DNA from 3 places in the Flexivirga oryzae genome. Region 1 is predicted to be linked to each of the others. Evidence: predicted binding sites of a transcription regulator. Region 1 holds the regulator's gene; each other region holds the start of a gene.
The links. Region 1 encodes LexA, which represses DNA repair genes until DNA is damaged. Its sites were predicted from a motif close to TCGAACANNTGTTCGA; they were not measured.

Region 1 (4,231 bases):
CGTGCCCTCGTAGGCGAACGTCACCGCGACATCGCACTCGCCGGAACGCAACGCGGCGAACGCCTCCGGCGGCTCCGCCTCGCTGAAGGTCACGTGCACGTCCGGGAAACGCTGCTTGACCAGCGAGAGGGCGCGCGGCACCAGGGTCGAGGACGACGACGGGAAGGCCATCAGCCGCACCCGCCCGGCGCGCAGCCCGGCGATCGCGGCTACCTCCGACTCGGCCGCGTCGAGCGCGGCCAGCACCGGGTTGGCGTGTCGTGCCAGCACCTGCCCGGCCTCGGTGAGCCGCACGCTGCGTCCCAGCCGCTCGACCAGCACCGTGCCGGTGCGGTCCTCCAGGCGCCGCACCATCTGCGAGATGGCGGGCTGGGAGTAGCCCAACGAAGCGGCAGCTGCGGTGAAGCTGCCGTGGTCACTGATGGCCTTGATCACCCGAAGGCCTGCCGCGTCAATCATGTGACCAAGGATAACATTTCGTTATTAATTAACAACTCTTCCCGGAAAACGCTAATCCTTGTGGCGGGTGACCGGTTCCGCCCGGGGACGGAGGCGTCCGCCGCCCGGACGACCTATTGTCGAGACATGCTCATCTGTGCGGAAGTGCTGCTCGTGGCGACGCGCGCCGACGGCAGGCCGTTCACGGACAAATCCCGTCTCGACCTGGCACTGGCCGGAGCGGTGTTGTGCGAGTTGGCAGCGTGCGGGCGGATCGCGGTCAAGGACGGTCGGCTGGTCGTGCTCGACGCCCGGCCCGGTGGCGATCCGCTGCTCGACCATGCCCTCGCGATCTTCGCGCCGAAGGCCGGCAAGAAGCCGGCGCGCGTGCTGCCGGCGGTGGCGAAGGGCCAGACCGACCGCACCTACGACCGACTCGTGGCGGACGGAGCGGTACGGCGCGAGAAGGGCGGATTCCTGCAGCCACCGCGGCATCCCGTGCTCGACGTGGCCGGGCGAGCCCGGCTCGTGGACGCGGGCGGCCGGGTGCTCGCCGGCACCGCCCAGCCGGATCTGCACACCGGGTCGCTCGTCGCCCTGCTCGCCGCGGCGGATGTCATCACCAGGGTCTATGACAGCCGCCAGTTCGGTGTCTCCGGCCGTGAGCTGAAGAAGCGCGCGAAGGCCGTCGGCGAGCGGGACTGGGCGGCCGGTGCGGCGGCCGCGGCCATCCGCAGTGCCCAGGAGGCCGCCAGCGCGGCGATGGTCGCGGTCACGGCCGCCACGACGGTGACGGTCATCGGCAGTTGAACGACCTGGCGGCGCTGACCGAGCTGATCAGCGGTGGCGGGGTGGTCGCGCTCACCGGTGCCGGCCTGTCCACCGAGTCCGGCATACCCGACTATCGCGGTGCGGACGGCAAGCGCCGGTTCGCGCCGATGACGGCGCAGGAACTGCTGGCCGACCGGGAGGCGCGGCGCCGCTACTGGGCGCGCTCCTACGTCGGCTGGCCACGGTTCGCCTCGGCCGGCCCGAACCAGGGTCACTATGCGGTCGCGGCGTTGCAGGCCGCCGGCTACCTCGGCCCGATCATCACCCAGAACGTCGACGGACTGCACCAGGCCGCCGGTGCGGTCGACGTCGCCGAGCTGCACGGCAGCCTCGAACAGGTCGTGTGCATGCAGTGCGGCGAGCACTACGCCCGTGGCACGGTCGACGAGTGGCTGCGGCTGGCGAATCCGGACTTCGACCGGTCCGCGGACGGCCCGCTGCGCCCCGACGGCGATGTCGCGATCGCCGAATCGCTGATCGCCGGGTTCCGGCTGGTGCACTGCGTCGTGTGCGGCTCCGACCTGCTCAAGCCGGACGTGGTGATGTTCGGGGAGTCGGTGCCGAAAACGCTGGTCGAGCAATGCTTCTCGTATGTCGCTGCCGCGCGTGCGGTGCTCGTCCTCGGTTCGTCGCTGGCTGTGATGTCCGGTTACCGCTTCGTGCGCCGCGCGGTCCGGGAGGGCATCCCGGTCGCCGTCATCACCCACGGCTGGACGCGCGCGACCGACGAGGAGGTGTCGGTGCGCGTCGATGCGCCGCTGGGGGAGACGTTGACCGGTGTGGCCGACGCGCTCACCGGATGATCACCCCGCGAAGTTCTCCCCCGCTTCGCTCCTCCGATACTTCGCAGGGACCCCGATCTTCCTTGTGCAACTTGTCCGTTGGCCCGACCTGCGTCACACGCGCCGCAGAACCGCGGTGACCTTGCCGAGGATCGTCGCGTCGTCGCCGTCGATCGGGTCGTAGGCGTCGTTGTGGGGCAGCAGCCACACCTTGCCGCGGGTCCGCTTGAAGGTCTTGACGGTCGCCTCGTTGTCGAGCATCGCGGCCACGATGTCGCCGTTGGTCGCCGTCGGCTGCTGGCGCACCACGACCCAGTCGCCGTCGCAGATGGCCGCGTCGACCATCGAGTCGCCGACCACCTTCAGCAGGAACAGGTCGCCCTCGCCGACGAGTTGCTTGGGCAGCGGGAAGATGTCCTCGACGACCTCCTCGGCGAGGATCGGGCCACCGGCGGCGATGCGGCCGACCACCGGGATGTACGACGGGGACGGTCGCTGGTCGCCCAGCCCCGTCTCGTCCACCCCGGAGTCGTCGGCGCCGCGCACACTGGAACCGCCGCGGTAGCCGCGCATGTCGGTCGCGTCCGGGTCGATGACCTCCATGGCACGCGGCCGGTTGGGGTCGCGGCGCAGGTAACCCTTGCGCTCGAGCATCGTCAGCTGGTGCGCGACCGAGCTGGGACTGGTGAGGCCGACCGCGTCACCGATCTCGCGCAGGCTCGGCGGGTAGCCACGCCGATCGACCGAGTTGCGGATCACCTCCAGCACCTTGCGCTGCCGGGTCGTGAGGCTCTCGCCCCTGCGGTCGGGTAGTTCGTGCACATCTGCCATCGCGGCCATCTCCTCCTCGGCGAAGTTGCTCGAAAGCGGTCGGCCAGCAGGGTGCGCGGACGGCTGTCCGGACCCGGTTGTCGGTGGTCGGTGCTTGCCTTGGCTTCGTGAAAACAGCGTATGGGTTTAGGACACAAGTTCCAAACATCTGTACGACGCGTGTCTCGACCCGGTCGAACATCCGTGCTATAAATCCGACAGGTGTCCGATCGCACGGGTGTTCGGTCCAGGCCCACCGTCCGGGTCGTGCGTCAGTCGTCGCATCGCAGCTTCAGGAGGAAGAGATGAGTGCACTCGCCCAATGGGATGCCCCGGCCGACCCGCGCCCGGCGCGCCGCCACCTGCGTGCGGTCCCGACCGGCCCGCAGGCTTGCGGCGGCGGACGTGCCGTCGGTGTCCGGGTGCAATCCACCGGCCTGCGACTGACCGCACGCGGTCGCCGCCTGATCGGTGTCGTCGTCGCCGCAGCACTGCTCGTGGGCGCCGGCGCCGCGGCCAAGGCGTGGGCCACCACACCGGCAGCCGCGCCGCGCGGCGTGACGGTGCAGTCCGGGCAGACCCTGTCCGAGATCGCGCACCGCGCCTACCCCTCGATGCTGGTCTCCGACGCCGTCACCAAGGTGGCTCTGGCCAACGATCTCAACAGCCTCCAGGTGGTCGCCGGGGAGCACCTGCAACTGCCTCGGTGAGAGGCTGCGACGCGCCGTCCCCGGGCGCCTGACCAGCACTTTTCCGGGTCGACACGCCCCCTCTTGCACTTGTGGTGGGATCGGCTTAATATCCCTACATCTAGTAGTTACACGGATGGGATTTATCCACATCTAGTCCACATGAACAGTCCGGTCATCCCCAGTTCATCCACCGATTACCCACAGTCCCGTCCACAGGCCGAGGCGTGCGGCGGACGGGCCGGAAGCCGGTGCTGGGTGACGCGGGAGAGGGGTCGCGCATGCACTGTCCGTTCTGTCGACACGACGACAGTCGGGTCGTCGACAGCCGCACCAGCGAGGACGGCACCTGCATCAAGCGGCGTCGCCAGTGCCCCAACTGTGGCAAGCGCTTCTCGACGCTCGAGACGGCCAGCCTGACGGTGGTGAAACGCTCCGGCGCCAGCGAACCGTTCAGCCGGCAGAAGGTGCTGATCGGCGTCCGGAAGGCCTGCCAGGGACGGCCGGTCACCGAGGACCAGCTGGCACTGCTCGCCCAGGAGGTCGAGGAGTCGATCCGGGCGCAGGGCGCCGCGGAGATCGACGCCCACGACGTGGGCCTGGCCATCCTCGGCCCGCTGCGGACGCTCGACGAGGTGGCCTACCTGCGGTTCGCGAGCGTCTACCAGGCCTTCGAGGGGT
Region 2 (4,231 bases), on a different contig from region 1:
CGCAGTGGGCCGACCCGGACGGGGCGCCCAGCCCGGCCGCGTGTCCAGCGCAGAGGGAGGACGCTCCCAGGCAGCTTTCAGCAGGTTCTTGTATTCATCGAATCAAGAATTGGGCGGTGTGCCCTTCGTGGACGACCGGCCACCCGAGCGGCGATGGGACACACGATGCGGTCGGCACAATGGTGGATCAGTCCAGTCGGCGCCGGGCAGCACCATGCATAGCCTGCTGATCGCGATCGCGATCGTGGCATCGATCGGGATCAGCTACCGGACCAAGATCAACACGGGCTGCTGGCGATCGTGTTCGCTTATCTCATCGGCGTGTTCGTCCTCGGGATGAAGCCCGCCGAGGTGACCGCGTTGTGGCCGGTCCCGATCTTCTTCACGATCTTCGCGGTGACGCTGTTCTTCTCGGTCGCCATCGAGAACGGCACGCTGGAGAAGATCTCGCACCCGGATGTTGCACCGCTCGCGCGGACTCGCATGGGGGCTGGCGGTCGTCTTCTTCGTGACGGCTGTGGTCGTCGCCGGGCTGGGAGCCGGCTTCTACGCCGTGATGGTCTTTCTCGCGCCCGCCGCTCTCGTCATCTGCTCCCAGGTGAAGATCGAACCGCTGCTCGCCGGGCTCGCGGTGATCGTCGGCGCCCAGGTCGGCTCCAACCTGATGACCAGTCTCAACGGCATCGTCTTCCGCGGGTTGTTCCAGAAGCTCGGCTATTCGGAGTCGCGGGCGTTCGGGATCTCCTTCGCGATCTTCGTCGCCTACCTGGTGCTGACGCTGCTGGTGATCGTCGTGATGACGCTGTACTTCCGCAGGAAGGCGATCCGCCGCGGCGAGCAGGCACGACGTGAGGATCTGGTGGTCGCCGAGCCGGAGCCGTTCGACGGTCACCAGCAGGTGACCCTGCTGCTCATCGGGATCTTCCTGCTGCTGGCGTTGGTGCCGTCGATCCTGCACGTGCTCTTCTCGCACGTCGACGTGTTCGGCAGTTGGGCGACCAACGTCGATCCGCCGTTGCTGAGCATCGTGCTGGCGGTGGTGGCGATGTTGTGCGGCACCGCGGACAGCCACCGGGTGATCGCGCGGGTGCCCTGGGGCATCCTGATCATGATCAGCGGGATGGGCATGCTCATCCAGGTCGCCGTGGCGGCCGGGACGATCACGCAGATCGCGAACTGGCTGGGCGACGGACACCTGCCGACCTACCTGGTCCCGGTGTTCCTCGCACTGGTCGCCGCCGTCATCACGGCCTTCAGCAGTTACATCGGGGTCACCGCTCCGGCGCTCTTCCCGGTGGTGCCGACCCTGGGGCGGTGACGCACCTCAACCCGACCCTGCTGTTCGTGTGCGCCACGATCGGGGGTCTGTCGATGGCGGTCTCGCCGTACTCCGAGGGCGGTGCGATGGTGATGGGTTTCTCCCCGGAGGACCAGCAGGATGCCATGTACCGCAAGGAACTGCTGGTCGGGCTGCCGGTCATGGGCGGCTCGGCACTCGTCGCCAGCCTGCTCCTGACCCTGGTGTTCCATTAGGCCCCGATCGATCCCGCGCTGGCCGGGGTAGCCGATCCGCCGTCGCCGCGCTGGCCGAGTAGCCATGGGGGAGCGCAGCGGGGGAACGGCGTATACAGGTCGCCACCCGCGCTGGCCGAGTAGGCGAGCCGGCTATTTGCGCTGGCCGAGTAGCCGTGGGGGAGCGCAGCGGAGGAACGGCGTATCGAGGTCGCGTCCCCCGGGTGGCCAAGCAGCCGTATGCCGCGCCGGCCGAGTAGCCGATCCGACGCGCTGCTGAGTAGCCGCCCCCACGCGCTGGCCGGGGTAGCCGTGGGGGGCGAAGCGGAGGCCGAGGTCCCCCCACGCGATGGCCGAATAGGTGACCCGACGCGCTGGCGACCCGGCCATTTTGCGCTGGCCGAGTAGGCGTGGGGGAGCGCAGCGGAGGAACGGCGTATCGAGGTCGCGTCCCCGGGTGGCCAAGCAGCCGTATGCCGCGCCGGCCGAGTAGCTGACCCGACGCGCTGGCCGAGTAGCCGATCCCACGCGCTGGCCGAGTAGCCGTGGGGGAGCGCAGCGGAGGAACGGCGTATCGAGGTCGCGTCCCCCGGGTGGCCAAGCAGCCGTATGCCGCGCCGGCCGAGTAGCCGACCCGACGCGCTCGCTGAGTAGCCGATCCCACGCGTTGGCCGAGTAGGCGTGGGGGAGCGCAGCGGAGGAACGGCGTATCGAGGTCCGCGCACAGTTTTTGGCGTACTTCCGATACGTTTCAGAGCGAACGTATCGAAGAAATGTTCGCATAACCTCTGTACTTCCTGAACGCCACCCGATAGAATCATGACAACGAAACCACCCAGGGGACAGGGGGACTCGATCACCATGGCCATCGACTCACCCCTGCGCATCCCCGACCAACCGGTACCAGTGGAACCGGATACGACTTGCTGGGACGGGCCCGATCCCGCCCGGCGGCCGGAGCCGGGTTTGGGACCCCGCCTCCTGGACCAGGTGACCGCGACCGTCCAAGCGTTGGATGAGTTGCCGGGTGTGTTGGAGCAACTCGGGGACGACCAGGAGGCCGACCTCGTCGGGGTCCTGTTGCGGCTGCAGGCGAGGGCCGGGCAGGTCGCGACGGTGGCGACCGCGAACGCTTTGGACCGGGGCGTGTTGTTGACCTCGGACGCGGCGAATGCCACCCAGTGGGTCACCGGGTGCGCAGCACGGGCGGGGACCAGTATTGAACCGTCGGCGGCGTCCACCATCAGTGTGGTGGCGCAGGCGTGCCGGGACCGGCGCAACCATGTGATCGCGTCCGCGGTCCGCGACGGGTCCTGCACCCTGGCCACCGCCCGGACCGCGTTACGGCAAACCGCGAAAGTCGCCGAAGTGTTACCGACCGCGGCCCGCGAAGACATCCAGGCGTGGTTCCTGCAACTGGACCCGGCGCTGGGGTCCCGGGGCGTGACGGAACTGACCCGGCGGATCATCGCCAACTATGCCGCGGACAAACTCTCGGCCGAGGATGCGCACCTGGAGAAGGTGGAGTCGTTGACCTGGCGGACCCTGCCGACCGGGATGATCCGGTTGATCGCGGACCTGTGCCCCGCCAACGCCGCCATCCTCAAACAAGCCATCACCGCGTTGTCCGCACCCCACCCCGCCCAAACCAAGCACACCAGCACCACCGAGACCACGGGCGGGACCACCACCAGCCAGGAAAGCAACCCCACCGACGCCGCCGCCGGTGTCGCGGGCGACAGTGACTCCGGGCCCACCCACGACGCGGACACCACCACCGGTGACCTCCAGGACACCACCGGTGACACCGGTGACACCGGTGACTCGACCGGTCACGCCGGTGCCGCGTTCGGCCTGCACCCCGACGTCCAGCACGACGACTGCGACGGTGACGTCAATCGCGCGGCCTCCGGCGCCACCAGCACGGGCGGCACCAGCACAGGCGCCGCGACCGGGCGGGTGCGGGATGAACGGACCCCGGGCAAACGGCGGGTGGACGCGCTGATGGACCTGGTCGCCGCAGGCGCCAAGACCGTGTGCGGGGACGGGATGGGCATCGGCGCCGGCGCCACCGTGTTGGTCACCATGGACCTACACCGGCTCCTCACAGACTTGGACGGTGCCATCACCATCGGCGGGGAGATCCTCGACGCGGGTACCGCCCGCCGCCTGGCGTGTGACGCGGACCTGATCCCCGTCGTCCTCGGCACCAAGAGTCAACCCCTGGACGTGGGGCGTGAAAAACGGTTGGCCACCAAAGCGATACGGGCCGCCGTCGTCCACCGAGACATGGGATGCACCTTCCCCGCGTGCGACCGACCCCCGGGTTACTGTGAGATCCACCACATCCTGCCCTGGTGGGCCGGCGGTGACACCGCGTTGGACAACTCTGCCATGCTCTGCCGCCGACACCACCAGATCGTCCACCGGCACGGCTACACCGCCACCATCACTGCCGACGGGGTGCACTGGGACCTGACCGACGGCGCCATGCCCGGCTGGGCCGCCGACAAGGTCGCCTGAACATCAGACCGGACGGGACCTCGATGCGGGCTCGTTCCTCGCCCTTACTCGGCCACCGCTGAAATGGACTGCGCGGGGTGATGATTCGGCCAGCGCTGGTGTGTGCGGGACCTCGATGCGGGCTCGTTCCTCGCCCTTACTCGGCCACCGCTGAGATTGCCGCCGCTGAAGTGGACTGCGCTGAAATGGGTTGCGC
Region 3 (4,231 bases), on a different contig from region 1:
CGTTGCGAGGTTGGTGGCCACCTTGCGCAGGATCTTGCCGATCATCCGCTCCATCTGCCGCACACCGGCCTCTCGGGTGTAATCGCCTGCCATTTCACGCAATGCGGCGTCATCGATGGTGACCTCGTCGCTCGTCAGCGCAGCACGCTCCAGCTGCCGGGGCAGCAGGTGCGTCGAGGCGATGGCGACCTTGTCGTCCTCGGTGTAGCCATCGAGGGCGACCAGCTCCATCCGGTCCAGCAGTGCACTGGGGATGGTCTCGAGGGTGTTCGCCGTGGCGATGAAGACCACGTCGGACAGGTCGAGGTCGAGCTCGAGGTAGTGGTCGCGGAACGTGTGGTTCTGCGCCGGGTCCAGCACCTCGAGCAACGCGGCAGCCGGGTCGCCGCGGAAGTCGGAGCCGACCTTGTCGATCTCGTCGAGCAGGACGACCGGGTTCATCGAGCCGGCCTCCTTGATGGCACGCACGATGCGGCCGGGAAGCGCCCCGACATACGTCCGCCGGTGACCACGGATCTCGGCCTCGTCACGCACACCACCGAGGGCAACGCGCACGAACGACCGGTCCAGCGCACGGGCAACGCTCTCACCGAGTGAGGTCTTGCCGACACCGGGCGGGCCGACGAGCGCGAGGACCGCGCCCGAGCCACGGCCGCCGACGACCTCCAGACCACGCTCGGCACGGCGGCCGCGCACGGCGAGGTATTCGACGATGCGATCCTTCACATCGTCCAGGCCGTGGTGGTCGGCGTCCAACACCTCACGGGCTGCGGTGATGTCGGTGCGGTCGGATGTCTTGTGGTTCCAAGGCAGTTCGAGGACGGTGTCGAGCCAGGTGCGGATCCAGCCACCCTCCGGGCTCTGCTCGCTGGAACGCTCCAGCTTGCCGACCTCGCGCAGCGCGGCCTCCCGGACCTCGTCCGGCAGGTCGGCGGCCTCGACGCGCGAACGGTAGTCGTCGGCGCCCTCGGGCTCGTTCTCGCCGAGCTCCTTCCGGATCGCCTCCAGCTGCTGCCGCAGCAGGAACTCCCGCTGGCTCTTGTCCATGCCTTCGCGGACGTCGGTCGCGATCTTGTCCGAAACCTCTTGTTCGGCAAGGTGATCGCCGGTCCACGTGATCAGGACCTCCAGCCGCTTGTCGATGTCGGTCTCCTCCAGCAACTGCACCCGCTGCTGAGGGGAGAGGTATGACGCCCACCCGGCCAGGTCGGCCAGCGCGTGCGGATCGGTGGTGGACTCGACGTGGTCGATCACCTGCCAGGCGTTGCGGCGCTTGAGCGTCGCGACCACGAGTCGTTTGTAGTCGGTTGCGAGTTCGCGGGTGCGCTCGGTCGGCGCGCCGGGCTCGATCACCTCGGCTTCCACCCACAGGGCGGCGCCGGGTCCGGCCACACCGCGGCCGATCCGGGCGCGGTCGGTGGCACGCAGCACTGCGGCAGGTGCGCCGCCCGGCATCCGGCCCACCTGCTCGATCGAGGCGACCGCACCGACCGTCGGGTAGGTGTCGTCGATGCGCGGCGCGAGCAGCAACTGTTCGCCGCCGGCAGCACGGGCCGCGTCGACGGCCGCGCGGGCCTCGTCGTCGAGCTCGATGGGCAGCGTCATGCCGGGCAAAGCCACCTGGTCGTGCAGAAAGAGCACCGGCAGCTCGTGTGTTTGGGTCATCGCTCTCCTGGAGTCGTATGGCGACCCGAGCGGCTCGCCGGCCTGGGCCGACGGGCGACTCGCGCCGCAGCGAAAGTTGAGTCTTATCCACTCAAGGCTGCAGGGGGTGGTTTTGTTCCCGAGAGCATCGTCAAATCGGAGGTCAGTGCAAGCCGAAGAACGGTCGGTACTCCTCGAAGCCGCGGATCCCGACGTGTGCGCGGGCGTCGCTGCCCGCCCAGTCGTCGTGGGTCAACGCGAGGTGCTGCAGGTCGATGATGCCGGCGCCGGTGTCGTGCGATCGGACTCCGGTGTCCCGGTAGCCGAGATGACGGCTCACTCCGAGCGACGCGTGGTTGCTCATGACTGCAGAGGTGATCGCCTGCCGGGTGCCGAGCGATTCGAAGGCGAAGGACAGCGCGACAGCCCGGGCGTGTATGCCGAAGCCCCTGCCGCGATGGCGCCAGATGCTCTGGACAAGGCGACGCGCACGGTCCTGCGCCGGGGGCACTCCATCCAGCGGAGGGAAGCTCGGGTCGAGGTCGAAGTCGTCGGGAAACACCTTGATGAGGCGCGGGAGGTCCGCGTCGCGGACAGGTCGGAGCACCAGTTCCGGCCCGGTGAGGGAGAGTCCGTCGAACGGCCAGGTCGATGTCATGTGATCACTCTTCCAGGTCGTCCGATGTCGGCGTTCACGTATATACTTTCAGCACTCGGTGTGCCGATGCTTGCAACGTGAAAACCGTTGATAGATAAGGAAAAAATGTCATCTCAACCTTGCCTTTGAACTCGAACATAGATATGATTAGGGCATGTCGAAACAGCAGCTCCTGGTCGCCGGTGATGACATCGCCGGCGCATCGGTCGACGCGCTGATTGCGACTGCTCATGCACTCGTCCGTGAGGCTGCGGACAAGGCGAGGGCCGGGACCGTGGGTTCGTCTCGCGAGGAGTTGATCGACCAGGTCGTGGCGTGTCAGCAAGTGCAAAATTCCACCTGGGCGGCACAGTCCGTTCGGCTGGCACAAGTCGCCGCGATCGAGGAGATCGTGGAGCCTGGCGGGCGTCCGCGAGAGGTTCGGCGTTCCATCGGGAAGTATGCCGACGAATGGTTGCCGCAGGAGCTCGGCGCTCGACTGGGTTGGTCGGACCGGCAGACGACCAACCGACTGACGGATGCGATCGATGGGATGAAGCACACGCCGGCCTTGTTCGCGCTCGCGGAGAAGGGATCGCTCGACCCCCGCAAACTGACCATCATCTCGGACGCCTTGTGCGGAGTGAGCCCGAAGGTCGCGCACGATGTCGAGGACGAGTTGCTCTCCGTGATCGACGACGCGCAAGCGACGGGGGAGGCGCCAGGCGAGGCCGATGATGAGTCGGCTGAGCCGATCCCGTTGACGTCCACCAAACTCGTCCGCCGCACCCGACGACTGCTCGCCGACCTGGCGCCGGCGGACGCCCAGGAGTCAGCGCGCAAGAGTCGTGTGGCGGCGAAAGGAGTGCGGGTCTCGCCACACCACGAGCCGGGACTCAGCGCGTTCCATGCCGTCCTCCCGACCGAGGACGCGGTGCGCATCATGGCAGGCATCGACGAGTTGGCGCGGCACCTGCACGAGGACACGACCACCGACAAGTGCCTCGATGAGTGCCGCGTGGACGCGTTCGTCGACCTCATGCTCGGCAACGTGTCCGTCAGCACCACGTGCGTCGTGCAACTCCCCATCCTGCCGGAGCAGAGCGGCACGACCGCAGACCGTGCCGATGCGCCCGGTTTCTTCGCGCCCCGGGTCTTCGACGGTCACAGCGCTGTCGCGGGCCTGGCAGCAATGATCGGTATGACGGGAGGGTTGTCGTGCGAGCCCGGTAGCGAGTCGGAATGGTTGTCCCGATCCTTCGTCGAGCCACGGCTCGAGGAGTGGCTGCGGCTCAGCGTGGCTGAGAGCTTCGACATTCTCACCACGGTGGACACGCCGCTCGCGCCGCGTGTCCGGGTCGACCTGACTCCTGGCAGTGGTGATCGCCGGCAGCGGTGGGATCACGGGCCGGTCGCGACGGCGACCCGTCGCCGCCGGGCGAGGGCACGAGCCGCTGAGGCCGGATCACCGCCGACCGACTACCGGATCGGCGACGCGGTCGTCGAAGGGTTCGGCGTCATACCCGCCGGTGCGCTTTCTCAACTGTGCCGAACACTCGGTGTGAGACTCACGCGTGCACTGGTGGATGCGAAGACCGGGGCAACCGTGGAGACATCGGATGTGACCTATCGCCCGGGTGCACGTCTGCGACGGTTCGTGGTCACGCGGGACGAGCATTGTCGATTCCCGGGCTGCACCCGGCCGGCCCGGCTCGACGACGTCGACCACGTCATCCGATGGCCCGATGGCCCGACCGCTGCGAGCAACCTGCAATCCCTATGTCGTCATCATCACAGGGCGAAACACGAAGGCGGCTGGTCTGTTTCGATGACCCCTGACGGTATCTGCACGTGGACCAGCCCGTCCGGTCACCGTTACGTCACTCGCCCAGCGGACTGACCGGTGAAAGGCGGCTGCCGGGAGGTCGTGCCGTGCTCGGGTCACAGCAG

Region 2: a site for LexA is predicted at 2,278-2,293, ahead of FHU39_RS13055 (DUF222 domain-containing protein). Genes of this name have one in related genera too.
Region 3: a site for LexA is predicted at 2,434-2,449, ahead of FHU39_RS23455 (HNH endonuclease signature motif containing protein). Genes of this name have one in related genera too.

Annotation. Positions count from the first base shown of each region.
Region 1 covers NZ_JACHVQ010000001.1:572,760-576,990, forward strand. Annotated here, with positions in the region: gene FHU39_RS02675 (LysR family transcriptional regulator) at 1-459, opposite strand, end outside; gene FHU39_RS02680 (GOLPH3/VPS74 family protein) at 586-1,248, shown strand; gene FHU39_RS02685 (Sir2 family NAD-dependent protein deacetylase) at 1,245-2,072, shown strand; gene lexA (transcriptional repressor LexA) at 2,166-2,882, opposite strand; gene FHU39_RS02695 (hypothetical protein) at 3,167-3,571, shown strand; gene nrdR (transcriptional regulator NrdR) at 3,832-4,231, shown strand, end outside.
Region 2 covers NZ_JACHVQ010000002.1:7,474-11,704, reverse strand. Annotated here, with positions in the region: gene FHU39_RS24715 (hypothetical protein) at 309-434, opposite strand; gene FHU39_RS13065 (SLC13 family permease) at 458-1,318, shown strand; gene FHU39_RS13060 (hypothetical protein) at 1,315-1,533, shown strand; gene FHU39_RS13055 (DUF222 domain-containing protein) at 2,503-4,035, shown strand.
Region 3 covers NZ_JACHVQ010000007.1:31,609-35,839, reverse strand. Annotated here, with positions in the region: gene lon (endopeptidase La) at 1-1,665, opposite strand, end outside; gene FHU39_RS23460 (GNAT family N-acetyltransferase) at 1,808-2,302, opposite strand; gene FHU39_RS23455 (HNH endonuclease signature motif containing protein) at 2,457-4,181, shown strand.